Regions from separate parts of the Dyella terrae genome, predicted to be linked through region 2. Evidence: predicted binding sites of a transcription regulator. Region 2 holds the regulator's gene; the other holds the start of a gene.
What was found. The regulator FliA, encoded in region 2, starts transcription of late flagellar genes. The targets are predictions, from matches to a motif close to TAAAGTTTNNCNNNCNNNGGCCGATAA.

Region 1 (14,711 bases), 2.3 Mb from region 2:
CCGTGAGGTTGGTACCCAGCTTGCCGAATGGCGGCGCCATCAAGCCATCGGCACCCTGCGGCCCATGCCCCGAAAAGAACACGCGCGTGCCATCCACCTGCACGGCGTCGAACGGCAGGCGCAACCCAGCTGGCAGGGTGAAAGGTGGCGGCAGCGTCAGCCCCATGTCCGCAAGGCGTACATCGATCTCGCTCACAGGCACTCCGTCGTCAAGAAGGCTGGTTGAGTGGCTCACGCGCCTACGGCCATCCTTTCAGACGGCCATCGCTGCGTCAAAGACGAGCCGGCCAGAACAACCCCATCACTCCCGCATGGCTTGCAGCAACGGCTGGCGTCCATCCTTGAGTATTTCATCGGCGAGCGCTGGATTGGCCTCCGCGACGGCGCGCGACAACACCAGTGAGCCCACCATCTGACTGAAGAGTGCGATGGCTTTTTCCCGGTTGGCCTGCGCGTTCTCGCCGCCGATCATCTTCGCCAACTGGTCGACGTTCCACTCCAATCCCTGCGCATAGGCCTGTCGCGCTTCTGTGCCGAGTCGGCGTACGTCACCGGCGAACGCTGTCAACGGGCAGCCCGCCTCGATGTTGCCCCGATGGTCGCTGGACAGATACCACTCTACGTACTGCTGCATGGGGTCGACGGCTCCCTCCTTGGAGGCCTCAATGCCCGACACGAGCAAGGCCACGCCGTCCTCCATCGCCTTGTCCATGACGGCATCCACCAGCGCGTCCTTGGATTTGAAGTGGTTGTAGAAGCCGCCCTGGGTGAAGCCAGCCGCCTTGGTCAGCTCCGCCAAGCCTACGGCAGCCACTCCGCGCTCGCGAAAGAGTTTCTCCGCTGCGGCGACGATTGCCTTTTTGTTTTCAATGGCTTGCTGCTTTGAGACGCCCATTGCCCACTCCTTTCCGGTGACTACCGGGCACATATTTCAAATCACAATGGCGATCACCATTGACATTTGGCGAAAGCGGGCTCATTGTAACCGATGTCGATGGTGATCGCCATTGTGATCCATCCAAGGGCCTGAGGCAGCACCTCCCGCATCACGGTTGGACCGATACCTGCGCCGGGGCTCGTCGAGATCCGCACATCCGTCATCCAAGAGGAAACGACCATGTCAAAGACGTCACCCGAGCAGAACAAGGCCCTGGTCCTGAAGGCGTTCGACACGCTGTTCAACCAGCGCGACTACGCCGCCGCCGAGCGCTTCTGGTCTGACAGCTACATCCAGCACAGCGCGCATATCGAACCGGGCCGCGATGGCCTGATCAACCTGATCCGCGCCATCCCCGACACGCTGCGCTATGAGCACGGGCTGATTCTCGCCGAAGGCGACTACGTGATCGTGCATGGACGCTTCTCCGGCCATGGCCGCCCCGCCGCGTGGGTTGCCGCGGATGTGGTGCGCATCGAGAACGGCAAGCTCGCCGAACACTGGGACGTGTTGCAAGACGAAGCCACGCAAACCGAATCCAAGAGCGGACTGCCGATGTTCGGCAACCGCTTCCCCGCATAAACCTTTATCTCAGGAGAACATCATGAAACTTTCTGGCCACACGATCTTCATCACCGGCGGCGGTTCGGGCATTGGGCGCGGACTCGCTGAAGCGCTGCACAAGCGGGGCAACAAGGTGATCATTGCCGGCCGCCGGCGTAGCCATCTCGATGCGGTGATCGCCGCAAATCCAGGCATGGAGGCGATCGAGCTCGACATTACCGACCCAGCCAGCATCGAACGCACTGCAGCCACCTTGATCGCCGAGCATCCCGAGCTCGACGTGTTGATCAACAACGCCGGCATCATGCAGCCGGACACCGTGGCCGGAAAGATCGACGACGCGCTGCTGACGGCCACCATCACCACCAATCTGCTTGGGCCGATTCGCATGACCTCCGCGCTGATCGAACACCTCAAGCGCAAGGAGAACGCCGTGGTGGCGTACACCAGTTCCGTACTGGCCTTCGTGCCGATGGCAGTCACCGGCATCTATTCCTCAACCAAGGCCGCGCTGCACTCCTACGTGCTATCGCAGCGCTTCATGCTGCGTGGCACGGGTGTTCGCGTGCTGGAGATTGCTCCGCCGTGGGTGCGCACCGAGCTCATGAACAGCCAGGAAGCCGAGCAGGCCATGCCGCTGGATCAGTTCATTGCGGAAACCATCACCGTGCTGGGCACGGATGCGGATGAGATCCTGGTGGATGCCGCCAAGCTTTTCCGCGCCAACGTGGGCCCGAACGAGCACGACTTCGTCAACAACTTCAATAATCAGGCGCTTGCGCTGTTCGCCGCCTGAGCGGGCAACGGCACGTCGTCGCGCCTCAGAAGCAACGCCCCGCTACGGTGACGCAGCGGGGCGTTTTATGCCTCGCCGATCAGGGCTGGCGCGACCGCGCGTCGCCTCCGGCGAGGCGCTCTTTCAGGAATTCGATGAAGCGCTGTGTCTTTGCCGGAAGCAAGCGTGTCTCCGTAAGCGCATACACCGGCACGGGCTTGCCGTGCCATTGCGGCAACACGCGAACCAGCCGTCCCGCCGCCAGGTCATCCACCACCAGTTCGTCAGTGAGCATGACGATTCCCATGCCGAGCGTGGCAAGGCGCGCAATCAAACCAACGTTGTTCAACGTGAAGCGACTGCGGATGGTGACCTCGGCGGACTCCTTTCCGCGATGCAATACCCACGGCCGCTCCTTGAGGATGTTCAGACACTCGTGGCTTTCGAGGTCGGCGGGCTCAGCGGGTACGCCTGCGTGCTCGAGATAACGCGGCGACGCGTAGAGATGCGGAACAAACGACGCCAGCGGACGCGCGATCAGTTGCGAACTCGGCGGCTCGCCGATACGTATGGCGACGTCGAACGGTTCGCTCACCAGATCCACCTGGCGTGGCGTCAGATCCAAGTCGAAAGTGATGCCGGGATAGCGCTGCGCAAACTCCGCAATCAACGGCGCTATGTAGACAGTGGCGAAATCGACCGGCAGCGAGGCGCGAAGCACACCGCTCGGCTGCGCCAGCATCTCGCCCAACTGTTCGTGGGCCAGCCGTGCCTCGTCAACGATGCGCTTGCAGCGCTCGAAATAGACCTGGCCGGCCTCAGTCAGCTCGACCTTGCGCGTCGTCCGGTGCAACAGGCGAAGTCCAATGGCCTTCTCCAGCCCACTGATCCGTCGCGAGAGAGTGGAGTTGGGAACGCCGGTTGCCTCGGATGCGCCCCGGAAACCCCTGGCTTTGACGACTTCAACGAACAGCGCCATGTCGTTGAGGAGTTCCATTCTATTGCTCCATTAACGGATCAATGATCTCCACTATACCCGCTTTATCCCATGGATGATTTTCTCCAAGATGTGCTCCTACCCACCCAGGACATCGTCGTGAAACCAGACCGGCATGCGAGCGAGCCGTCATCCGGACCGACCGACGCGCACGCACACCCATTCTTGGCCGCTCGCGCTACGCATCGAAGCACGGCTTCATCCCTACGAAGCCATGCCCCCGGCACATCACTTTCGAGGACTGCATCATGAACACACTATTTTCATCCGTTCGCATCGGCGAACACGCTCTTCAAAACCGCCTCGTCATGGCCCCCATGACCCGTAGCCGTGCGCAGCTCGACGGCACGCCCGGCGATCTCGCCATCGAGTACTACGCACAACGCGCCGACCTCGGTTTGATCGTCACCGAAGGCACGCAGCCCTCGGACGACGGCCAGGGCTATCTCACCACGCCTGGCATCTATACCGACGCGCATGTCGCCGGTTGGAAGAAGATCACCTCAGCCGTGCACGCCCAAGGCGGCCGTATCTTCATCCAGCTCATGCATGCGGGCCGCATGTCGCATCCCGACAACACGCCGCATCATCGCCAGGGCGTCGCGCCCTCCGCGATTGCGCCGGGAGCGCCCATGTTCACGGCCAAAGGCATGCAGGACATCCCCACCCCGCGCGCCCTGCCCACCGAGGAGATCCGCCAGACCGTAGCCGATTTCCGCCATGCCGCGCGACGCGCGATTGATGCCGGCGCTGACGGTATCGAAATCCACGGCGCCAACGCCTATCTGGTCCACCAGTTCCTCGCCCCCAGCGCCAATACACGCACCGACGAGTACGGCGGCTCCATCGAGAACCGCGCGCGCTTCGCCATCGAAGTGGCCACAGCCATTGCTGAAGAGATCGGCCCGGAGCGCACGGCTATCCGCCTGTCGCCAAACACCACCATGTGGGGCATCGACGAGGGTGTGGATGGCCCGGAGCTCTATCGCTACCTCGTGACGGAACTCGACAAACTGGGCCTCGCCTACCTGCACATCATGCATTTGGGCAACGATACGCTGCTCGCCGACCTTCGCCAGCGCTGGAAGACATCGCTGATTCTCAACCGGCCGGGGCGTGCACGCGAGCAGATCGGCAGCGACCTGACATCTGGATTGGCGGATCTGGAATCCTACGGACAAATGGTCTTGGCCAATCCGGATTTCATCGCCCGGCTGAAGACGCACGCACCGTTGAACGACGCCGACCGCAACACCTTCTTCGGCGGTGGCGCGCAAGGTTACGTCGACTATCCCGCGTTGAGCGAAGCCATCACCGCATAAACAGCACCGCCATCGACGACGCCGGGTGCACATCCACGCACCCGGCACGCGCCGGTGCCGTAAGCATGAGAGACAATCTCAAACTCTCTCCTTGTTTGACGGTTGGATATGGACATCGATGGCGCCCCTCTTCTGACCACACCCATCACGGAAGCCATCCTGAAGGGTGCTGTAGAGCTGGAAATCACACCGCACGGATGGCTGCCACATCGCCTGCCCGCCTGGGCGCGCCGCCAGTCCGGTGATCCACAGTTGCTCATGGCGGAATCGCAACCATCCGGTATCCGCTTGGTGTTTCAGAGCGAGGCTACAGTCATCGAACTCGATGTCGTGCCTACGCGACGCATCTACGTCGGTTTTCCGGAGAGACCGCCAGGCATCTACGACCTGATGATGGATGGCCAGCCGTTCGAGCAGGCCAGCTCGAACGGCGGCAACACGATCAGCATCGATGTTGGCAGCGGCGCCGTCACGAAGATCGATGGGCCCATCGCCACCGTGCGCTTCGACGGATTGACGGCTCAGCGCAAAACGCTGGAAATCTGGTTGCCTTTCAACGAAACATGCGAACTTGTCGGCTTGCGTACGAACGCGCCCATCGAGCCCATGACGGAAAGAAAGCCGATATGGCTGCACCACGGAAGCTCGATCAGCCAGGGTTCCAACGCCGATCGTCCATCAGCTATCTGGCCCGCTCTCGTTGCACGCCATGGCGGCCTCGACCTCGTCAATCTCGGCTTTGGTGGTAGCGCGCTGCTCGACCCGTTCACCGCGCGAACCATGCGCGACATTCCGGCTGACTTCATCAGCGTGAAGTTGGGCATCAACCTGGTCAACACGGATGTCATGCGGCTTCGCGCCTTTGGTCCCGCCGTGCATGGCTTTCTCGACACAATTCGTGACGGTCACCCGGACACGCCGCTGTTGGTCGTTTCGCCGCTCTACTGCCCCATCCATGAAGACACGCCAGGTCCGGGCGCGTTCGATTTCGATGCGTTGTCAAAGGGCAACATCGCTTTCCGCGCCACGGGCAAGGAAGAAGAAAAGGCACAAGGCAAGCTGACGCTGACGGTGATACGCAACGAGCTGTCCCGCATCGTGCGGGAACGCTCGCTTACGGACCCTAACATCCACTACCTCGACGGCTTGGCGCTTTATGGCCCTGCCGACTTTGAGGAGCTTCCGTTGCCTGATCGGCTTCATCCGGATGCAGCAACCCATCGTCGCATCGCCGAACGTTTCACGCGCAGCGCCTGGGGCGATGGTGGCGCGTTCGCCAGCACAAAGAACACGCGGGTCTCCACCTAGTGCGCTCGATCACCACGAAACCTGGGCGCAGGCTTCCAGGCGCAACGTACGGCGCCGATGATCGCAACCGCTTAAGATAAGCACATGCACAACCCCGCCGACGTATTCGCTTCACCGCTGCTTGACCAGCTGAAATCGCCTGGATTCGCCTTCGTGGAAGGCAACGCCATGCGGCCACTCCTCGCTTCGATGGGCGAGTTGGCCGATTGGACGGATTTCGTGGAGAGCTGGAACCACTTGGAGCCCGATCAGTATCTGGCTGCCAAGGGACGGTTTCGCCGGCGACGTCACGCGACATTTTCCGCAGAAGCGGATGGCGTCGTGATGCCCGAGCCCCATCAGGCCCATTTCCAGAGCCTGCAGTACAACACTCTTCAAGGTGATATCGCGCGCTGGTTCGACCCCATCGCCACACCCGTCGCCAACGGCGCCACACTGCGCACCATTCTCCAGTTCTGCCACGATCTGTTCGGCAAAGCTGCGCCATCCATACGTCGCTGGCATATCGAAGTTCACCAGTTCCGCATCGAGGCCTCCGCCGACACGGCTGGCGAGCCGACACCCGAAGGCAGCCATCGCGATGGCGTGGACTACGTGCTGGTGTTGCTCGTCAACCGCCAGAACATCGCCAGCGGCACCACCACCATCCATGCACCCGATGGCCGGTTACTCGGCGATTTCACGCTGACCCATCCCCTTGATGCGGCGCTAATCGACGATCACAACGTCTATCACGGCGTGACACCGGTGAAGCCTTTCGATGCTGGCCAGCCTGCATGTCGCGATGTATTGGTCGTGACGTTCAAGGCGTCGGCCAACCAACCCGAATAGCTGGAAGTATCAGCGCCAGATCGGTATATCGAGGTAGCTGCTTCCCATCCAGCGGATGTCGAGTGGATCACCTGCGTCGGCGACGGTCTCGTCGGTGACGTCTTTATCTACTTTGAGCGTTGCCGTCGCGACGTTCGTTGGCCCCTGCTCGCTTAGCCCGTAATCGCTACTGTCCTGACGCTTCCCATCGCGCCAGCGACATTCGAGGCAACCTGTCCACCTTCGTTTGAACGTCCCCTGGGTGCACCTGCCCTCGAATGCGAGGAGTGTTCCCGGAAGCCGGGCAAGAATAGCGTGATCAACGGCCGTCCATGAGCGCGTTCTCAACTTTCCCCTTTCCACGCCGATAAAACGAGAGCGCGGAGTCATCGGCTCCGGATCCCGGAGCAAGTATGTTGGTCCTCATCGGTGCGGTGGTCGTCCTCGTGTGCGTGCTCGGCGGCTTTGTGCTGTCGCATGGACAGATCATGGCGTTATGGCAGCCCTATGAGCTGCTGATCATCGGCGGCGGCGCGGTGGGTGCCTTTCTTTCGGCTAACCCGCCCAAGGTCGTCAAGGCCGCGCTCAGCGATGCCATCGGCCTGCTGAAGGGCCCCAAGTACAACAAGCAGGACTATGTCGACCTGTTGTCGATGCTCTACGACCTGTTCAGCCTGATCCGCAAGGAAGGCTTGCTCGGCGTGGAGGAACATATCGAGGATCCGCAATCCAGCACGGTGTTCTCCGCCTATCCGCGCCTGCTGCGCGAGCACCACCTGATCGAGTTCACCACCGACTGCCTGCGCCTGATGGTGGGCGGCAGCATGAATCCGCACGAGCTGGAACAGCTGATGGATGTGGAATTGGAAACTCACCATCACGAAGCCATCGCCCCGGCACTGGCCATGACCAAGCTGGCTGACGCCCTGCCCGGCTTCGGCATCGTGGCGGCGGTGCTCGGCATCGTCACCACCATGTCGCAGCTCGACGGCGATACCTCGCGCATCGGCATGCACATTGCTGGCGCGCTGGTCGGCACCTTCCTGGGCATCCTGCTCTGCTACGGCTTCATCGGCCCGCTGGGCGCCGCCATGGAGAATCGGGTGCAGGAGGATGGCAAGGCCTTCGAGTGCGTGAAGATCGGCCTGTTGGCCAACCTGCGCGGCTACAACCCCAAGGTGTCGGTGGAGTTCGCGCGCAAGGTGCTCGCTTCGCAGTCACGTCCGCGCTTCCAGGATCTGGAGGAACACCTGAAGGCGCCGCGAGCCAAGGCGGCCACGTGAGCGAGCAAGGCGAACTGCCACCCATCATTATTCGCAAGGTCAAGCGGAAGGGTCACGGCCATCACGGCGGCGCCTGGAAGGTGGCTTACGCGGATTTCGTCACCGCAATGATGGCCTTCTTCCTGGTCATGTGGCTGATCGGCGTGGGTACGCGCCAGCAGCGCGCGGCGATCTCGGAGTACTTCAAAAACCCAAGCATGACGCAAGGCAACGCCACCATGGCGCCACCGGGCCGCACGGGCCCTGGTGGCGCCAGCAACAGCATGATCAAGCTCGGCGGTGCGATGGACTTGCCGCACGGCCCAGGACACGACAGCAAGGGTGCCGCGGCAGCCAGCGTCGACCCGAAGGAGATCGAGAAAGAAGCGCGCAAGCAGGAACGCGCGCGGCTCGAAGAACTGATGCAGCAACTCCAGGCGGCGATTCAGAGCAGCCAGGCGCTTGCTCCGTTCAAGGACCAGTTGTTGCTGGACATCACGCCAGAGGGCCTGCGCATCCAGATCGTGGACAAGCAGAACCGCCCCATGTTCGACCTGGGCAGCGCGCAGCTGAGGACGTACACCACGGCGATCCTCCAGGAGCTCGCCAGCTTCATCAATCGCGTGCCCAACCGCATCAGCCTTTCCGGCCATACCGACGACGCGCCGTACTCCAGCGATCATCACTACAGCAATTGGGAACTGTCTGCGGATCGCGCCAATGCAGCGCGCCGTGCCCTGCTCTCCGGTGGGTTGGCGGAAGACAAGATCGCGCGCGTCGTGGGGCTCGCCGCCTCGGTGCCGTTTGATCGCACCAACCCCGGCGACGCGATTAACCGTCGCATCAGCATCATCGTGATGAACCGGCAGGCCGAGGAAGCCTCGCTGTCACAGGAAGCGGGTCCGGTCGGGGACAAGACCGCGGCCGCCTCACTACCCGCCGTCACACAGGTCGTGGCCGCTGCACCTGCGGCTGCCGCCGTAAGCACGGTCGAACCCGTCACCGATGCCGCCGCGCGACCGCACCCCAGGTCACCCTGAGGCACCGCCTTCAGCCCGAATTTCCCGCAAAACGCTCGGCGTATTGATGCTGCTGGAAGTCCTCGACGACGTGGTCAATAAACACACGCGTCTTGGCGGATAGCGACAAGCGCGTCGAGTAGTAGATCGAGATCGATCCGGCATCGACGTACCAACGCGGCAACAGACGCACCAGCGAACCACTCTCCAGGTGAGGCAACACATCAGGCATCGCCAGCAAGGCAACGCCCAGGCCCTGCACCGCGGCCTCAGTCATCGGCCCGGGATCGTTGAACGCCACACGCGCCTTGAGCGGCACCACTGCTTCGTCGCCGCCCACATGGTGCATCACCCAACTGCGCAGCCGACCGGACGTGCCAGACCGCATCACGATGGCATCCCAATCGGCAAGATCGTCGGGCGACTTGGGCAGCTTTCTTCCCTTCAGATAAGACGGCGATGCCACCGCAACGATATGAGCCGGCGCCAGCGGTCGAGCCACCACGCCGGGCGAGAGTTCGAAGCCACCGCCGATAGCCGCATCGAATCCGTCGGCAACCAGATCCACTTGCCGACTGTCGAACTGCCAGTCGACACGCACGTCCGGATAGCTCTGCAGGAAAGCCGGCAAGGTCGGGATCAGATAACGCATGCCGAGCGACATCGGAACGCTGACCTTCAGCACACCCGCCGGCTTTCCCTGATCGGCATTCGCATCGCTGATGGCGGACTGCAACGCGTCCAGATTGCCGCGAACAGAGAGCAGGAAACGCTCACCCGCCTCGGTCAAGGCCAGCTTGCGGGTGTTGCGATGAAACAGACGCACGCCGAGGTTTCGCTCCAACTGCGCCACGTTGCGACTGATCGCGGCTGGCGTCAGGCCCATGTAGCGGGCTGCAGAGGAAAAGCCCCCGAGTTCGGCGCTACGGACAAAGGCTTCCAGGTTAGCCAGCGTCTCCATGACCACCTTCAAATATTCGTTGAAAATGATTCCATCGATTTAAGGCTACTCGCGAGGTAATCGAAATTCCATAGTGACGTCCAGGTCATAACCCCCTGGAGACTTCGTCATGAACACCCCTGTTTCCCCATCACACCCGGCTCCGGCCGACAACGCCCCCCGCATCGGCATCATCGGCGCGGGTCAGATTGGCTCCGCCTTCGCCCGGGCACTCGCCCGCCGCCATATCCCTGCCGTCATCGCCAACAGCCAGGGCCCGGCATCCCTGCTGCCACTGACCAGTGAGCTGGGGCCGTCCCTTCGTGCGGGTTCCCGCGAAGAAGCCGCCAAGGCCGACATCATCCTGGTTGCGGTGAACTGGTCGAAGCTGCCCGATGCATTGGCCGGACTCGATCTGCGCGGCCGCATCGTCATCGACGCCAACAACCCCATCGAACCGCCCACGTTCCAACCACTCGACCTCAAGGGGCGCACATCGAGCGAAGTCTTCTCCGATCTCGTTCCCGGTGCACGCGTGGTCAAGGCCTTCAATCACCTCCCTGCGCACTTGCTGGCCGAGGAAGCACAAACGGAAGGCGGTCGCCGCGTGCTCTTCTTCTCCGGCGACGATGCACAGGCTAAACAAGCCGTCGCGCAGCTGATCGATTCGCTGGGCTTCTTTGGCGTAGATCTTGGCAAACTCGTCGCAGACGGGCGACTGGCGGGCATCCCGGGCGGCCCCCTTGTTTTGCATGACCTCATCAAACGGGGTTGAGCCCTCAACTGGCAGACGATCTTCATTGTCTGGACAATGGCACGCGTTTCCACCGGAACGCGTGCCAACCCATGGTCGACTTCACCAAACAAGTCGCGTTGTTCGCACTCACCGCGCTGGCAGAGATCGTTGGCTGCTACCTGCCGTGGCTTGTGCTGAAACAGGCGAAGAGTGCGTGGCTGCTGCTGCCCGCCCTGCTCTCGCTGAGCTTGTTCGCGTGGTTGTTGACCCTGCACCCCACCGCCGCCGGTCGTACCTATGCAGCCTACGGCGGCATCTACATCGCCGTCGCGTTGGTCTGGTTGAGAGTCGTGGACGGCGTGAAGCTCACGAGCTGGGACGTTGGCGGCGCATGCATTGCGCTCCTGGGCATGGCGATCATCGTGGTGCAGCCGCAAGCCTGAAAGCCGCGCTTGGGAGCGCGAGCCCTGTCAGCTATCCGCTCGAGCACCCAACCGACGGAGTTCCTTCGCCAGCGCGTCGATATCGTTCTTGCCGTCATCGTGGAAGATCGCATGCATGCCCAGCGTGCGCGCCATCGCTACGTTGGGCTCACTGTTGTCGATGAAAATGCACTCCTCCGGTGCCACGGAGGCACGGGACATAGCGCTCAGGAAAATCTCCTGCCCTTGCTTGCTGCTGCCGACTTCCGCCGAGGCGACGATGGGGCTGAACAAGCTGTCCAAGTCCTGGTGCACCCGGAGATGATCCATACGGTCGATCGGATTGTCGGTAATGATCCCGATCGAATGGTGTGCCTGAAGCGTCCGGGCCAACGAAACCATGGCACCGTTCAACGGCGTGCTCTCGAAGGCCTCGAAAAGCAGCCCGATATCCAGATCACTGTTCAACGACTCGCACACCCCGGACCAGATATCGGCATGACGCGCGCGACCCGTGAACAGGTCGCCGGCATAAGGATGAAAGGCCGCATTGATCGTTGACAACGCGATGCCACTGGCCTCACTCAAATATCGACATGTCGTCAGCGAACCACTCTTGTCCGTGGTGAGGACGCCGTCGTAGTCAAAGAAAATCGTCCTGATCAATTCGCTCTCCTTTCGGCCGAAGAGGCCATGTTCCATCGGCGAGTGTACGCAGGCGGTCTTCATAATTCTTTACAGACCGTACATACCGCAGCCAAACCGACGACCTAGCGTGATGTCCCGCACGTCCCGTGCGCTTGGACAACGCGAAAGGATCGCCATGACTACCCGCATCGAATCGTTGCCGTACCCCACCGAGCATCAGGCAGCAACCATCCCAGCGGGCGGCGATGTTCGCCTCGCCGGGCTCGCCATCCTGGCAAGCGCCATTGTATCCACCGCCACGGTGGCGCTGGATCGGGGGGCGAGTGGCAATAACACGCAAGAAATCCTGCAGAGCATGCTGCAGATCCAGTCGTGGCATCAGAACGTACACGTGGTGGCGATGGCCTGCATATGCGGCCTGATGTACGGCTACACCGTGCTGTCTCAGCGACTGGATATGCGACGGCCCTCCGTACTGATCGGGCTCACCACCTACGCCCTGGGCAGCATGTTGATGTTGTTGGGCACCATTCTCGACGGCTTTATCAGCACGGGCATCGCAGCGGATTTCGTCAACGGCACACCAGAGGCGCAACAGGCCGCGCGTTGGATGATCCACGTGGTCGAATCCATCGCCTTGACCGACATCGCCCGAGTGGCATGGGTGCTGCAATCAGTGGCGGCCATCGCATGGGCCGTCGCCCTGTTTCGCGACGCTGGCACGCGACGCGTGGTGGGTTGCATCGGCCTGATCGCGGGAGGTCTGCCAGCAGTACTGGTGATCGCTGCCGGCTCGAAGATGGACCTCAGCGTGGTTGTCGGCACCTTGTTGCTGCAGGCCATTTGGAACGTTGCCGTGGGCGTGCTGTTGCTGCGTGAGCGGTCGTCGACCTGACGCGATTTCCGCTACTTCATATTTCTTTACCTGTGCTTCGTAAAGCACTCATGCACCGGGCTCAAGCTTGGCCCGGTCAACACAACTGACCCCACCCAGGAGGAAAACCATGGCTATCACGTCAACCACCTCAAAGAACCACACTCTGCGCACGGCACTGCTGGGCTTTATTGGCGGCGTCTCGCTCGCGGCAGGTATCGCCGTTCTCGCGAACGATGGCGGCGTCGCAGCCATGCACCACATGGCAGGACCTGTATCCCAGGCCGACATGGCCGCGCATATCGACAAGGTATGCCAGCACCTGTATATCGAGCTCGATGCAACGGACGTCCAGAAGTCCGCCCTGGATCCGATCTTCAAGCAAGCAGCCGCCGATCTGCTGCCCATGTTCCAACAGCTTCACACCGGCCATGCGCAAGTGCTAAGTCTACTGATGGCCCCCACTATCGATCGCACCGCGCTGGAGCAGGCGAGTGCTGCGCAAATCACCGTGCAGGGCCAGATAACACAGCGCATGACCAGGCTGGTGGAAGACAGCAGCAACGTATTGACGCCCGATCAGCGGCAGAAGCTGGTCGCGCACTTGACCCAGCATATGGCGACGAACGGGGCGATTCATGGTTGAAAACATTCGCCGGCGGCTATGATGTGGCTTTCGTCCTCAGAGCGGTAACCATGAGCGAACGCATCCTGGTTGTAGAGGACGATCCGCGTCTGGCCGGCATGCTGGACGAATACCTGCGCAACCAAGGGTATGTGGTGTCACAGGCGGCAAACGGGGCGCAGGCGCTGGAAAGACTCGGCGCAGACGTCCTGGATGCCGCCATCCTCGACCTGATGTTGCCTGATATGGATGGGCTCGACGTTTGCCGCAAACTGCGCGAGCGTTCCGACTTACCCGTGCTGATGCTCACGGCACGCGGCGATGCAATCGACCGCATCGTTGGCCTGGAGATCGGCGCCGATGATTACCTGCCCAAGCCCTTCGAGCCCCGCGAATTGCTCGCGCGGCTACGCGCCATTCTGCGTCGGCGCACAGCGCCAGCCTCAGGGGCGACCAAGGTGCTGGTGTTCGGCCAGTTGGAGATCGACGCCGATGCGCACGCGGTGAAGGTCGCCGGGCGCGAAGCCGATCTGACCACCTATCAGTTCGAGCTATTGCTCGCACTGGCGCAACACGCTGGGCGCGTGTTGTCACGCGAGCTATTGATGGACTTGGTGCGCGGCGAGCAGCCTGACGCGTTCGATCGCTCCATCGACGTGCATGTCTCGCGCATTCGCGCAGCCATAGAAGACGACCCCAAGTCGCCCAAGCGCATCATCACCGTGCGTGGCGCCGGTTACCTGTTCGCACGCAAGCAGGATTGAGCCCATGACGCGCCTCTACCTGCGCATCTACCTCACCGTCGTCGCCAGCCTGCTGGCCTACGCCGCCGCTTTTGCCTGGGTTTGGCACAGCAAGGGCGGTCCGTACGAGACGGCAATGCATTCTCAGGCACAAGTCATCCTCAATGCCCTGCCGCCTGCACAGGCGCCCGCGCTGGAGCAACAGCGATCCCTTGATAAGTTGGCGAAGGGGCAGCCGGGGCGCCTGGCATTACTGGATGATTCCCGACGACTGATTGTCGAGTCAGATGGAAGACCGAGCATCGACGACCAGCATGCTCTGCCCCACTCGAGCGAGTCACTGTGGACGCTGCATTTGCCTGATGGTCGCTGGCTGGAGGCAAGCCCGCCGCGCGATGGGCATCAGCCGCTGCACGTATTGCTGCTGAGCCTTTTGACGCTGGCCGCCATCATCGGTGTCCTGGTGCTGCCGGTCGTGCGGCGGATCACTGGTCGCCTGGAGCGACTGCAGCGGGCGGTAGAGTCGCTGGGCGCCGGCGATCTGCATGCCAGGGTTGCGGTGGAAGGTCGCGACGAGGTGGCGCGTCTAGCGGGCAGTTTCAATCAGGCCGCCGATCGAATCGAGGCGCTCGTCGGCCATCAGAAGTCATTGTTGGCCAACGCCTCGCACGAGTTACGCACGCCACTCACGCGCATCCGACTGGCGCTGGAACTTATCGGGCCCGCCGT
Region 2 (14,711 bases):
TGGTCGTGCTCCACTCCAACGAGCCCTTATCGAACAACTGCGTATAGCCGATCGTGGGGGAGAACACCCAAACGTTGAGGCTGTCATTGGCGAGCGCACCCTTGGTATAGCTTCCCGTGGGCGCTTCGATGTACAGCGCCAGCGACATGTGCTGCGTCTGACTGAAATGGTGGCTAGCAATCACCGGTGCGAAGCTTGCGTCGTAAAGGCCTGTCGCGCTGTCGGTCTTGCTGGCGGAAAACGGCCCGAGGCGCGCGTTGGCATTGACGTTCACATAAGCGAAAGGCACGTCCACCATCGAGGCGAAATTCCACGATGACGGCTTGGTGTTCCAGATGTACATGCCAACGAACGACGCCAGCTGGAATTCGGCCTTGACGCCTAATGCCGAACCACCACCCGCAATCGGGACTTCCTTCGACGCACCGATGCTGCCGCTGTAGTAGCCGTAGCCAACCTCCCAGTTCCAGCCGGGCGTTGGTGGCACCAGACCCGCATAGGAGGTTGCCTGAAGCCCGGTAATCGCTTTACCCACACCACCCTCGGTGGCGAAGGCAGGTACCGCCGCCGTGGCAGCCAACAAAAGAAATGTGGATAGAAGTCGTTTCATAAGATAGCTGCTAAGACGGAGGGAAAGGGCTAAAGCCGCCCGCGCGGGCGCTTTGGCGAGGTAAAGCGTGGCTTCCCGTACCCGTACGGACAAGCGAAGATCTACGCAGCAGAGGCAAGTAGAAATACGCATGACATGTCTTCGACGAGGCACCCATCATGGAGTGGGATACCAAGGATCGAGACCATGCGTATATCAAGAAAGACCATGACCTTCCTTGCATGGCCGATGCTGCTGAGCGCGCCGCTCGCACATGCCCAGTCCAGCGACGAAATGAACGCCGCCAACAACCCGTTGCAACCCTCCGTAGCCCTGAACCTGCAAGACGACTACACCGGCAGCTACTACAACACCAATGGAGCCGATGCCAACGCGTTCCTGCTGCGCGGCGCGCTGCCGCTCAAGCTGTTCGGCTTGCCCCAACTATTGCGCGCCACCCTGCCGGTGGCGACCACGCCGAGCATCCAACCCAATGGCCGCACCACCAACGTGGGCGACCTGAATGTCTTCGACGTGGCCTTGTTCAAGGCCGGGCCATTCGAGATGGGTGTAGGTCCGCAATTGACTGCGCCCACCGCAGGCTCTGATCTCACCGGTACGGGTAAATGGCAGGGGGGACTTGCGGTGCTGGCCATATCACCGCAGCCGTGGGGGCTCGTCGGCGGACTGGTGACATGGCAACACTCCTTTGCCGGCTCAAGCAACCGGCCCACGCAGAACAACCTGCAAGCGCAACCGTTCTTCATCTACAACTTGCCGCGCGGCTGGTATCTGCGAAGCACGGCGACATGGAACTGGGATCTGCACGCAGGCACCCACTACCTTCCCATCGGCATCGGTACCGGCAAGGTGTGGCGCGACAGCGCCGGTACCACGTACAACTTCTTTGCCGAACCGCAGTTCACCGTAGCGCGCGAAGGTGTCGCGGTGCCGCACTTCCAGCTCTTTTTCGGTCTGAACATGCAGTTCCCGATCAAGCGTTAAAAGGCCCTGGCGCTCACGCTGCAGCGGCACTTCCCGAGGGGAAGCGCGCAATCGCCTGTTGCGCAGCCTGCTCCAGTGACCGGACCACCTCATTGACGTCAGCGTTGACGGGCAACTCCGCTTCGGTCGTCACCAACGGCTCCGAGAACAACACACCGACGATGCATGCCTCGGGAATGCTGCTGCGCACCGTGCCGACGGCGTCGCCGAAAACACCCCGCTCAACGATGGGAAGGGTGCTCACCAGATAGACCATCGAGACGGCATCCGGTGTGGCATCGGGATGCGGCTCGTCATCGAACGACGTGAAATCCTCGATGGACAGATGGCGGGCATCGATGTGCAGGTCGCGCAGAATGCGCGTCAGCAGCTCGGTGGCAAGATCGTCGGCGACCGAGCCCAGGCCCAGGCACAACACCACGGAGCCAGCAGGAACGGTCAATGGCCCTTGCCAGCGACCAAAGGCATCTTCGCGGTGCTGTCGCAAGCTGCGACCGATGCTTGTGCCGTCGAGCACGGAGGCGCGTCGGCGCCACCGCGTCCATTTGCTCTCGTGACTATCGAGTGCTTCCACCACCGTCACGATGGTCCGCTTCACCGATGTCTGCTGCGCGGCGTTGATGGCGCCAGCGGTAAGGTCGACACGGGCCAGCTGCAGCGCTGGCAGCAACACGGCATCGCAGTAAGCGGCGAAGCTTTTGCGTTTCAGTAACTCGCGTGCCTCGCTGATGATTTCCCCGGCGTCGCCAGACAATGCGCGCTGGTACACGCGCTGCGGCATGGTGAGCGCCGGCGCGTCGCCCAGCAGAATGTTGAGCAGGTCCAGCGCTTTCACGTGGCGTCCCGCCACCACCAGGCACAGCGTGAGCGGCGTGGACATCAGCAAACCCACCGGACCCCACAGCCAGCTCCAGAAGATGGCCGCCACCACCACCGCCAGCGGCGAAAGACCCGTCGTGTGTCCGTAGAGAAACGGCTCGATGAGCTGGGATACCACGATCTCCACCACGAGATAGAGCACCACCGTCATCACCAGCAGCGACCAGCCGGGCGACACCGCTGCCGCGAACAGGCAGACCAGCGCCGCCACCATCCACACGCCGATGTAAGGCACGAAACGCAACGCTGCCGTTAGCGCTCCCCACAGCGGCGCACTAGGAACGCCGATCACCGTCAGGCCGAGCCAGATCGCCACGCCAACGCTGAAATTGACCGAGAAGGTGGAAATGAAGAAACGCGACAATCGCTCACCCGCATCGTTGATAGCGGCCGTCGTCGCGCGCAGATCGGTGCCACCCGCCAAACGGATGAAGCGATCACGTAAGGATTCGTGCTCCAGCAGCACAAAAATCAGCACCACCAGCACGATGCCCGCGGTTTCCACCGGCACCCACGCAGTGGACAACAAACGAGTGACGAGTCCGATCGGCGTGGATGGAACCTTGGTGGATGACTGGGCAGCCTTTGATTCGGCTGGGGCATTGGTGAGGTAAGGCGGCGCAACGAAAGGCGATGCGGCCGTGCCAGCCTGCGCAGGCGCCGTGCCCTGCCCCGTGTTGTCCATCACCTTGCCCAACTCACCCTGCAGCAGATCCAATCGGCCAAGCGTTTCTTCGCGCAGCGATTGCACCTTGGTGCGGATAGTCACCTCGTACTGCGGCAGGCTGCGTGCCACGTGGACCACCTGCGTACCCATCATCGTGGCCAGGCCGCTGACCACGACGACCAACGCCACCACGGCGATAAGCACTGACGTGGTGTGTCCCAAACCGATGCGCCGGTACAAGCGCACCCAAGGCGCCATCAGCAGGCTGAGGAACAGTGCGAGAACGATCGGGACCAACACCTCTCGCCCGAAGTACAACAGCGCCAGCACGCAGGCCGCGGCGATGATGACGACCGCGCGTTGACTCGCCGACGCAACCGGCAATACAGGGTCTTGCGACGACATGGGCCGGTCTCCTCTCCACCATGGACTGGACCGGGGGCAACCATGTTGCCCCCGGTGTCGCAAGGATAGCCGCGACCGGCGCCGGAAAGGTCAGGCCGCTTCGTGCTCCAGCGGCAGGCGACATAGACGGCGTACGTCAAGAAGTGCCACAAAGCCGCCCTGCGAGGGCAATACGCCGTTCACGGGATCGTCATCGCGCGCTGAACCGCCAGGCAGCGGCGGCGCGATGTCATTGGCGGCGGCCGACAACAGGTCCCCGATGGCGTCCACGCGGATGCCCACCAGATGCACGCCGTACGAAAGCATCACCTGGCGCACCTGGAACGGATCGGCACGTCCTTCCTCGGACAAGCCAAGGCGGCGACGGCCATCCAGTACGGGCACGATGCGGCCACGCAGGTGCCGGATACCCAGCAGGTCGGAAGCTGAACCCGGCACAGGCGTCAGCTCGCCATCGCGGAGCACTTCGCTTACCTGTGTCAGGGGCGCGGCATACATCTGCCCACCGATGCGGAAAGACAGCCAGTCTTGAGTGTTCCGGGTCATGGCAGCGACTCCCCTGTGGTGACCTTGACGGTCGGTACTTCAAGCATGCAATTCATGGACCATGTTCCGGCGAGGTCACGCGGGCGGCGCCGACAGTGATGGCGCCCGCAGCCACATCGGGCATGGGGGCCTGCGGCGCCAGGTCCGGTTTGGCGTCGCCGTCCTGTTGGGCGGTGTGCGTGGGTCGGGCCAGGATCACCTTGTTCACCGGCACAGCATCGATCGGCCGAGGCGCGACCACTTCGATGGTTGGCACCGCCCCAGGGACGTTCGCGGCGGGCGCCGCACTCGTCAGCACAGGCGCCGTCACCGCCGCAGCAACCGATGCGGCGGATGCCGGTGCGGCGGCATTGTCGACCGTCAACTGACCCGCGTTCTGCGCATCGTTGTAGAAGCGCTTCGGCGCGTTGTCTTCGCTCAGCACCACGATAAGCACGCGTCGATTGTGGTTACGGCCGTCTTCGGTTCCATTGTCGGCAGTAGGACGGAATTCGCCCCAGCCCATGATGCCCAGGCGCGAAGGCTCCACGCCCTGCTCCGAAAACAAGCGCGCCACGCTTGCTGCACGCGCAGCGGACAGCTTCCAGTTCGACGGATACAGCGAGGTGTTGATCGGACGATCGTCCGTGTAGCCCTCGACACGCACCGGATTGGGAAACGGCTTGAGGATGGATGCCATGTTGTCCAGCGCATCCATCGCCTCCGGTGAAAGCTTGGCGGCGCCGCTCTGGAACAGGATGTCGGTGCGCAGCTCTATCTCCAACCACGACGTGGTCTTGCGCACGATTACCATCTTCTTGTCGATCAGCGGCTGCAACGCGCGCTGCACCTGATCTCGGATCACTTCCAGGTTGCGCCTTTCATCGCTCTGCGACGCCGAACGCATATCGCTCGCGCGGACGAGCTGCGGGCGCGCAGGAATCGGCACGCTCACCGGCGTGGTCGCCGCGCCGGGCTGCGTTTGTGGCGAGGCGATAGCCGGATCGACGTTGTGCGGCTGCGCGCGCGTCTGCGGCATCGGAGCAATCACGTGGCTGGAGCCGTTGAACGCCTCGATGATGGAGTTGGACATCACGCGGTACTTGCCTTCGTTCACCACCGACACCGCGTACATCACCACGAAAAAGGCGAGCAGCAACGTCATCAGGTCGGCGTAGGGAATAGCCCATGCCTCATGATTGACGTGGTCTTCGTGATGTTTTTTCTTCCTGGCCACGATGCGTCGTCCCGGTTACGCGAGGTAGCCCTGAAGCTTGGCTTCGATCTGGCGCGGGTTCGCGCCTTCGGCGATCGACACCAGTCCCTCGATCAGGATTTCGCGCATCTGCGTCTGCTTATGGATCAAACTCTTCAAGCGGGCAGCCATCGGCAACATCCACAAGTTGGCCAGAGCCACGCCGTAGATGGTGGCGACGAAGGCGGCGGCGATGCCGTGACCGAGCTTGCTGGGGTCGGCAAGGTTCTGCATCACCGCCATCAGGCCCATCACGGCGCCGATGATGCCCATGGTGGGCGAGAAGATGCCGGCACTCTCGAACACCTTGGCGGCGACAAGGTCATGGTGTTCGCGCGCACCCACTTCCACTTCCAGCACACCGCGGATGGCGTCCGGCTCGCTGCCGTCGACCAGCAACTGCAGGCCCTTGCGCGTAAAGGTGTCGTTTTCCGAATCGATCTGCGGCTCCAGGCCCAGCAAGCCTTGGCGGCGGGAGATTTCGCTCCAGCCGACAATGCGGCTGATCAGGTCCGATGGCTGGTGCTGCGGTGGCTTGTACACCAGCGGGAACATCGCAATGGCGTGTTTGAGCACCTTGCCGGAGTTCTGCACCAGCAACGCCGCGATGGTGCCGAGAAACACGATGACGAACGCGGCGGGATTCCACAGCGCTTCCACGCTGGAACCCTTGAGGATGGTGCCGACGATCACGACCACGAAGGCCAGGATCGTACCGATGAGACTTACCAGGTCCATGTCAGGTCGCTACACGAAGATTGGGGAGGAGTTGGCCGTCGCTGCCGGACAAACCGGCAAGATCCATCACCAGCGCCAGACGGCCATCGCCGGTAACGGTCGCACCTGCTACAGCAGGCACGCCTTCGAACAGGGGGCCAAGCGGTTTCACCATCACGTCTTCACGGCCCAGCACCTCATGCACCAGGCAGCCCAGACGCATATGGCCGATATGCAGCACCACCACGTGGCGTCCCGCAGGCCCATCCACACCGATCCAGCCGCCGAGATCCGCCAGCGCCAGCGCGCGACCACGGTGCGAGGCCACGGCGCGGCCATCGAGTTGTTGTTGCTGACCCGCGGCGAGTTCGAACACTTCGTCCACGTTGCTCAACGGCAGCGCCAGCAGGCGCGCGCCCACGCGCACCATCAGCACGCGCTGGATCGCCAGCGTCAGCGGCACGGCCAGTTCCAGCGCGCTGCCCTTGCCAAGCTGCGAGCGCACCGACAGCGTGCCGCCCAGCTCGACCACGCGCGTCTTCACCACGTCCATGCCCACGCCGCGACCGGAGATGTCGGAGACCGTAGCCGCCGTGCTGAAGCCGGGGCGGAAAATCAATTCGTAGCATTCGTTCTCGGACAGGCGCGATGCCTGCGCCTCGTCGATTACACCCTTTTCCACCGCCTTGCGGCGCAGGATCTCGGGGTTCATGCCGCGCCCGTCGTCGGACACGGTGATGATGATGCGCTCACCGCGCTGGCTCGCACCCAGCGTTACCGTACCCTTGCGCGACTTGCCGGCGCGCTCGCGCTCGTCCGGCATTTCCAGGCCATGATCAAGCGCGTTGCGGATCAGGTGCACCATGGGATCGGCCAACGCTTCGACCAGACTGCGGTCGAGGTCGGTGCCCTCACCTTCCTGCACCAGTTCCACTTCCTTGCCCAACTGACGCGACAGGTCGCGCACGATGCGGGGAAAGCGCTGAAACAGTCGACTCACCGGCTGCATACGCATGCCGAGTACGGCGTTCTGCAAGGCATCGGCGACGCGATCGAGTTCGCTGGCAGCCAGCTCCAGCGTTTCGTCGCCGGTCTTTGCCGCCAGGCTCAACAATCGGTTGCGCACCAACACCAACTCACCGGCGCGATGAACCAGCGCATCAAGGCGCGCCGTGTCCACACGAACGGTGTTTTCAGGTGCGGGCGCCGCGTGCTTTGCCGCCGGAGCCGCGGGCGCGGCTACTGGCGCAGCAACCGGTACGGAAACGTTCGTCCCGGGAATACCGCCCTTGCCGTGAAGATTGTCCAGCAACGACTCGAACTCGTCGTCAGAAATCGCTCCGGATACGGCAGCCGGCAACGCGACTGCTGTTGCGCCCGGTGCAGAGCCTGAGCCATGCAGGTTGTCCAACAGGGCTTCGAACTCATCGTCACTGATGCTGCCGGACGCCGTCGGCGACGCCGCTGGCGCGCCCGGCGCACCACCCGTGCCGTAAAGGCTGTCGAGTAGCGCTTCAAATTCGGAATCGTCGATGCTGCCATCGGCCGGAGGCGGCGCCACCGGCTTCGGCGGCGGTGCTGCCGGCGCAGCGGCCGGGCCAGGCATCAAGCGTTGCAGCAGCGCCCGCGGCGGCATCGCCATCGCGCTACCGCCAGCCAGCGCCGCCATCATGTCGTTGAGCAGGTCCAGCGCTTCCAGCAGCGCGTCCATACGGTTGGCGTCGAGCAGCAACTGCCCGTTGCGCGCCACATTGAGCAGGTCTTCGGCGTGATGGCACAGCTGCACCATCGGCTCGATGGCAAGAAAGCCCGCGCCGCCCTTCACCGTGTGGAACGCACGGAACACGGCGTTCAACAGATCGGCATCGCGCGGCGCTGCCTCCAGCCCAATCAACTGCTCACCCAGGCGCTGCACGAGCTCCCCGGCTTCCACCAGGAAATCGTTGCGCAGCTCGCTGTCAAACGAAGGGTCCATCGATCAGAACCCGAATTCGCTCAACAAGCGATCCGCTTCGTCCTGGCTGGTGACCTTGACCGGGCCCGCCGCCGCTTCGCCGGACGCCAGCGCGCCGGTAAGGCTCACCAGTTCCAGCAGCGAGTTCTCGACGCTGCCGATGAAGTTCACGACCTTCTTGATGCGCTGGCCCGAAAGATCCTGCCACGACTGCGCCACCACGAAGTCAGCAAGACCGTCGCGGCACGCATTCGCGAACGACTGCGACTGCTTTGCCAGCACATGCGCCACGTCGCCTTCAGACGTACCGTCGATCACTGCGCCCGCGTTTTCGGCCAGCGACTCAGCCTGCGGACGCATACGCTCGACAAAATCGAGCGACCGATGCGCGGCCTGCGAACTCATTTCCAGCACGTCTTCCAGATGCTTGCGCGCATCGGCGACGCTGCCCGGCACGCCTTCCTGCGCCAGGTCGCCGCCAAGGCGGCGCACGGCATCGTGCAGGTCACGTGCAAGCAAACCCAGCGCGCGGAACACACGCTGTTCGCGCTCGCGCACCAGCACATCGAGCGCCTGCTCGAAAGCGGCCCCATTGGGGCTGTTCAGCAGGTCGTGAAGTTCTTTCGGCATCGCTTCGCCGGCTAGCAGAGCAACTTGTGCGTTCATGCGCTCGCTCCGCTGGCGGCCAGGCGTTCGAAGATCTTGCCGAGTTTTTCCTGCAGGGTGACGGCGGTGAACGGCTTGACGATGTAGCCGTTCACGCCTGCCTGTGCGGCGGCGATGATCTGGTCGCGGTTGTTCTCAGCGGTCACCATCAGCACCGGCAGGCCCTTCAGCGCGGGCTCGGCGCGAATGGCGCGCAGCAGGTCGATGCCCGTCATATTGGGCATGTTCCAGTCGGTCACCACCATGTCGAAGGCGTTGTTGCGCAACATGGTGAGCGCGTTCTCGCCGTCGTCGGCTTCCTGGATCAGCCCGTTGCTGAAACCCAGCTCGACCAGCAGGTTGCGAACGATGCGCCGCATGGTGGAGAAGTCGTCCACCACGAGGATCTTCATATTCTTGTCCAAACGCTTTCTCCGCTGCGCGTGTGTATGACTTGAGTTGAAACAGGGACGAGGGACAAGTTGCGAGGGCGCAACAACCGAGCGTTTGCTCGACCCTTCACGGCGCAGCGACCGTTGGGATGTGCGTCCTCGTTATCCGCCCTTCGCCCCTTTTCGTTTTCCTGCCTGTCTTTCCTGCCCCTCATGCCAGCCGGTCATGCGCGCCCGTAGACGCACAATGGCCTGGCCGTGGATCTGGCAGACGCGTGACTCGGTTACCCCGAGCACCGCGCCGATCTCCTTGAGGTTCAGCTCTTCCTCGTAATACAGGGACATCACCAACTGCTCGCGTTCGGGCAGGCCACCGATGGCCTCCACCAACGCCTCGCGCATACCTTCGTGCTCGACGCTATCGGCGGGGCTCAGGCTGTCGCCATCGGCCACGTCGAACGCCGCGCCACCATCCGCATCGTCCGGTGCGGAAAGGCTGAGCAAGCGCGCACTCGCCGCGTCCGCCAGCACCTGGTGATATTCCTCGGCGCCCATGCCCAGCCGCCGCATCACTTCGACGTCCTCGGCATCCGCACCGGTTTCAATTTCAATCTGACGTACGACCTCCGCCATTTCGCGCACTTTTCGATGCACCGACCGTGGGGTCCAGTCGGTACGCCGCAACTCATCGAGCATCGCGCCACGGATGCGGATACCCGCAAACGTTTCGAAGCTCGCATTTTTGCCGGTGGTGAAATTACGCGCGGCCTCCAGCAAACCGATCATGCCGGCCTGGATCAGGTCGCTGACGTCCACGCTGGGCGGCAGGCGGCCCATCAAGTGATAGGCGATCCTTCGCACCAGGGGAGCGTGCTGGCGAACCAGTTCGTCGGCACTCTGCTTTTGCAGTTGCAGATATTCGGAAGCCACACTCATGTCACCACCCCGTCGCTACTGCGGCCTGCCTGCTGAAAAAGGCGATGCGATCCAGGCCCAGTCGCTCGGGTTCACCCCATGTATCGACCGCACCCGCCAATTGCTTGAATGCCAGCCCCGAGCGGCTCGACGGCCACAGATCCACCACCGCGCTCTGGCGCTTGATGGCCTGCTTGAGCCGTTCGTCGTGCGGGACATGGCCCATGAACTCCAACGCCACGTCGAGGAAGCGATCGCAAACCCTTGCGAGTTTCTGATGCAACTGCTTGGCTTCGCCGACGTTGCGGACCATGTTCGCGACCATACGGAAGCGGCGTACGCCAAAGTCCCGGCTCAGTACCTTGAGCAAGGCGTACGCATCGGTCAGTGAGGCCGGCTCGTCGCAGACCACCACCACCACGTCATCCGCCGCGGCGGCGAACATCGCCACGTTGTCGGAAAGCCCCGCCGCCGTATCCACCAGCAGATAGTCCGGCGGCGACACGAGGTCGTCGAAGGCGCGGATCACCGCGGCGTGCTCGCCCGAGCCCAACTGCGCAAGGCGGCGCGTGCCCGAACCGGCCGGCACCACCTTCAAGCCATGCGGCGCGTTCATCAGCAGGTCTTCGATGCTGCACGTGCCATCGAGCAGGTGGCCGACGTGGCGCGTGGGCGTAAGGCCTAGCAACACGTCAATGTTGGCCAGGCTCATGTCCGCGTCGAGCAGGATCACCTTGTGACCCTCCTTCGCCAGCGCCATCCCTAAGTTCACTGACACCGTGGTCTTGCCGACGCCGCCCTTGCCCCCGGCCACTGCGATAGCGCGGCAGCGCTTGCGCGGCGCGGCGCCACTGAGTCCGTACGCCTGATCCTGCACCGGCATCTGTCGTCCTTGTCGTTCGGTCAGCGCACGCAGCATGCTCTCCAGCCCCATCGCCTGATTCATTGCGAAAACACCGTTCATGCGCTCGCCACCGCCAGTCCGAAACGATCCGCCATCACCGCGTCATCCGCGGGAGCGTTACCCTTGAGTGATTGCGCGGCACGGCACACCAGCACGCGCGCGTCGGCCGTGGCGATGTCTTCCGGCACACGCTGGCCATCCGTTACATAGTCCAGCGCCAGCCGATGCCGGATCAGCACCGACAGCGCACCGCCGAGGCTCGGCGCCTCATCGAGCTTGGTCAGGATGCAGGCGTTGGGCTGCACCGGCAGGTAGGCGCGTACGGCCTCGTCCAGTGACGATGCATGCGCGTTCGCCGCGAGTACCAGGCAGGCGCGCAGGTCGCCGCCATTGCGCAGCACGTCCAATTGTTCGGCCAGTCGCGGATCGCCACCGGCCAGGCCGGCGGTATCCACCAATACGGTGTGATGGCCACGCAACAGTTCCAGCACGTGGCGCAGGCTGTCGGCGTCGTAGGCGGGATACACACGCACGCCGAGCAGGCGGCCGTAATGCTCCAACTGCGCCGCCGCGCCGATGCGGTAGTGATCCGTGCTGACCAGCGCGACTTGCGATGCGCCGTGACGCATCACCGCGCGTGCGGCCAGCTTGGCGATGGTGGTGGTCTTGCCCACGCCGGTCGAGCCGACCAGCGCGGTGACACCGCGACGCTCGGCATGGTCCCGCGGACCAATGGCCAAGCTGCGGCTCAACACGCCCAGCGGCAGGTAACGCGCCTGTTCGGCATTGATATCCGCCGGCAGTTCGTCGACCAATTGGCGCGCCACGTCCGGCTCAATACCGAGGCGGGTCATTTCGCGCAACACGCGAGCGCGCATCGGCTGACGGCGCTCCATATCGTTCCAGATCAGGCTGGACAACTGCGTCTCCAGCAGGTCGCGCAGGCTGCCCAGCTCGGCGCGGACGCGCGCGGTGTCTTGCATGGCGCGTTCGAGCAGTGGATGCAGCGTGGCCGGCACATCGGTAGCCGCTGCGGGCACGGCGGCGTCCACGGGCGCGGACATCTCCGCGACAGCTTTGACTACCGGTAAGTCGGAAACATCAGCGACACGGCTGCTCAGCACCGGCTCCACGCGCGCTGCAGCAGCACGACGAGAGAGCGACACCGTCACGCCTCCGTCGTCGCGACGGTTCGCCGTCGGCAGCGGCGGCGGCGCGACGTCGGAACGTCGCGTAGCAGCGGCACGGGCTTCAGGCGCCGGCGCAACGGCAGGCGCACGGTTCTCCACTTCCAACGGCGCGCCGTGGCGTGCGGCCTCGCGCACCAACGCCTCGTCGTAATCGACGGCGGCGATAATCTCGATACCCTCGTCCATCCGGCGCGTAGACAGGATCACCGCATCCGGGCCCTGGTCTTCGCGTACTTCGCGCATGGCCTGACGCATATCCGGGGCCACGAAACGCTTGATCTTCATGCCTTCTGGCTCCACGAGACGCGGGCGAGGTGCGCATGACGGGACCGCATGGCCAAGCCTTGCGTCACGCTCGCTGCGCTCATCAAAAGCCCGGTCTTTGCACCCTCGCTACGCATCCTTCGTCCCTCGCTCATCTGTTCGAAATTAACGGCCCAGTGCCTGCACCAATCGCACGCGGCGGTTGTCGGGCACCTCGTTGTAGGCCAGTACGTGCAGGTTCTGTGCCACATGGCGGGTGAAGCGCGCGAGCCACGGACGGAGCTGCGGCGCGACCAGCAAAACCGCCGGTTCGCCGCTCATTTCCTGCTTGCGCGCGGCGTCGGCAACGCCCTGCTGCAAGCGGTCGGCAAGGCCCGGTTCCACCGCAGCGCCCGCCACGCCGCCGTTTGCGAGCGATCCCAGCAGGATCTGCTCCAGCTCCGGCGCCAACGTAATAACCGGGATCTCCGTGCCCAGGCCCGAGATCTCCTGCACGATCTGTCGACCCAGCGCCACGCGCACCGCCGCGCTGAGCGCGCCGGGATCCTGACTCTGGCCCGCGTGCTCCGCCAAGGATTCGACAATGGAGCGCATGTTGCGGATCGGCACCCGCTCGGCCAGCAGGTTCTGCATGACCTTGACCACCACGCCCAGCGACAGGCGCTTGGGCACCAGGTCTTCCACCAGCTTCGGCGCGGTCTGGGCGAGACGGTCCAACAGCTGCTGCACGTCCTGGTGGCTGAGCAGTTCGTGCGCGTGGCTCTGCAGGATGTGCGACAGATGCGTGGCGATCACCGTCGCCGGATCGACCACGGTGTAGCCCAAGCTCTGCGCCAACTCGCGCTGACCGGACTCGATCCACAAGGCTTCCAGGCCAAATGCCGGATCGCGCGTGGCAATGCCCTGCAGGCCTTCCTGCACACGGCCCGGGTTGATCGCCAGCAGGCGATCGTTGTGCACTTCCGACTCGCCCATCGGCACGCCCATCAGGGTGATGCGATACGTGTTGGGGCCCAGGTCCAGGTTGTCGCGGATATGCACCGCCGGCACCAGAAAGCCAAGCTCCTGCGACAGCTTGCGACGCACCGATTTGATGCGCCCCATCAGCTCGCCACCTTGGTGCGTATCCACCAGTGGAATCAGGCGGTAGCCGACTTCCAGGCCCAGCGGATCGACGCTGGCCACGTCTTCCCAACCCAGCTCGAGGCGTTCGGTCGGCGCGGCGGCGGGCGCAGCCACTTCCGTGGCGGCCTTGGTCACGCGCTCTTGCGCCTCGCGGTCGCGCTTCACCATCAACCAGGCCGCACCACCGCAGGTGCCACCCAGCAACAGAAAGGCGATGTTGGGCATGCCCGGGATCATGCCCATCACACCCAGCACCACACCGGCCACAGCAAGCGCGCGCGGCTGGCCGAACAACTGGCCGACGAGCTGCTTGCCCATGTCGGTGGACTTGGATACGCGCGTCACGATGACAGCCGTCGCGATCGACAGCATCAGCGACGGCACCTGCGCCACCAGACCGTCACCGATGGTGAGCAGCGTGTACGTCTTGGCGGCTTCGCCCGCCGACAACCCGTGCTGCAGCACGCCGACGAAGAAGCCGCCCACGATATTGATGATCAGGATCAGGATGCCGGCGGTGGCATCGCCGCGCACGAACTTCGACGCACCATCCATCGAGCCGTAGAAATCCGCTTCCTCGCGCACTTCCTGGCGACGCTCGCGTGCCTGCTCCTGGTTGAGCAAACCGGCATTGAGATCGGCGTCGATGGCCATCTGCTTGCCGGGCATGGCATCCAAGGTGAAGCGCGCGGTCACTTCGTACACACGCGTGGCACCCTTGGTCACCACCACAAAGTTGATGATGGTGAGGATGGCGAACACCACCAGGCCCACCGCGAAATTGCCGCCGATCACGAACTCACCAAACGCCTCGATCACCTTGCCCGCCGCGCCGGGGCCGTCGTGGCCATGCAGCAGCACCACACGGGTCGAGGCGATATTGAGCGCCAGGCGCAACAGCGTCGCCATCAGCACCACGGTCGGGAACGCCGCGAACTCCAGCGGACGCATCACGTAGATCACCGCCAGCAAGATCACCAGCGACAACGCGATGTTGAAGCTGAAGAGCATGTCGAGGATGAAGGGCGGCAGCGGCAGCATCATCATCGCCAGCGCGGCGAGCATGATCACCGGCGCGCCGAGTCCCCGGCGTCCGAGCGTCTTGAGAGTGCCAAGGGCGGTAGCGTTTGCCATCACTAGTCCATCAGAGCTTGTAGGGACCCATCAGGTCCGGATCGACATCGGGTTGCGGCGCCGTCGGCGGCTGTTCGCCGCGCGACATCGCCTGCTTGAGCTGGAACACGTACGCGAGCACCTGCGCCACGGCGACGTAGAGCGCG

Region 1: the regulator FliA is predicted to act here: its motif matches at 7,058-7,084, upstream of motA (flagellar motor stator protein MotA).

Annotation. Positions count from the first base shown of each region.
Region 1 is NZ_CP089414.1:1,732,088-1,746,798, forward strand. It holds gene DYST_RS07215 (RidA family protein) at 1-196, opposite strand, end outside; gene DYST_RS07220 (TetR/AcrR family transcriptional regulator) at 302-895, opposite strand; gene DYST_RS07225 (nuclear transport factor 2 family protein) at 1,118-1,519, shown strand; gene DYST_RS07230 (SDR family oxidoreductase) at 1,542-2,297, shown strand; gene DYST_RS07235 (LysR family transcriptional regulator) at 2,377-3,273, opposite strand; gene DYST_RS07240 (alkene reductase) at 3,522-4,595, shown strand; gene DYST_RS07245 (SGNH/GDSL hydrolase family protein) at 4,704-5,903, shown strand; gene DYST_RS07250 (2OG-Fe dioxygenase family protein) at 5,988-6,734, shown strand; gene motA (flagellar motor stator protein MotA) at 7,127-7,996, shown strand; gene motB (flagellar motor protein MotB) at 7,993-9,015, shown strand; gene DYST_RS07265 (LysR family transcriptional regulator) at 9,026-9,955, opposite strand; gene DYST_RS07270 (NADPH-dependent F420 reductase) at 10,065-10,709, shown strand; gene DYST_RS07275 (YnfA family protein) at 10,781-11,113, shown strand; gene DYST_RS07280 (HAD-IA family hydrolase) at 11,141-11,758, opposite strand; gene DYST_RS07285 (hypothetical protein) at 11,916-12,635, shown strand; gene DYST_RS07290 (Spy/CpxP family protein refolding chaperone) at 12,745-13,260, shown strand; gene DYST_RS07295 (response regulator) at 13,311-14,003, shown strand; gene DYST_RS07300 (sensor histidine kinase) at 14,008-14,711, shown strand, end outside.
Region 2 is NZ_CP089414.1:4,752,489-4,767,199, reverse strand. It holds gene DYST_RS21005 (SphA family protein) at 1-610, opposite strand, end outside; gene DYST_RS21000 (hypothetical protein) at 797-1,594, shown strand; gene DYST_RS20995 (AI-2E family transporter) at 1,608-3,545, opposite strand; gene DYST_RS20990 (chemotaxis protein CheW) at 3,636-4,091, opposite strand; gene motD (flagellar motor protein MotD) at 4,144-5,307, opposite strand; gene DYST_RS20980 (flagellar motor protein) at 5,323-6,063, opposite strand; gene DYST_RS20975 (chemotaxis protein CheA) at 6,065-8,017, opposite strand; gene DYST_RS20970 (protein phosphatase CheZ) at 8,021-8,662, opposite strand; gene cheY (chemotaxis response regulator CheY) at 8,659-9,066, opposite strand; gene DYST_RS20960 (RNA polymerase sigma factor FliA) at 9,196-9,969, opposite strand; gene DYST_RS20955 (P-loop NTPase) at 9,971-10,912, opposite strand; gene flhF (flagellar biosynthesis protein FlhF) at 10,909-12,327, opposite strand; gene flhA (flagellar biosynthesis protein FlhA) at 12,472-14,565, opposite strand; gene flhB (flagellar biosynthesis protein FlhB) at 14,576-14,711, opposite strand, start outside.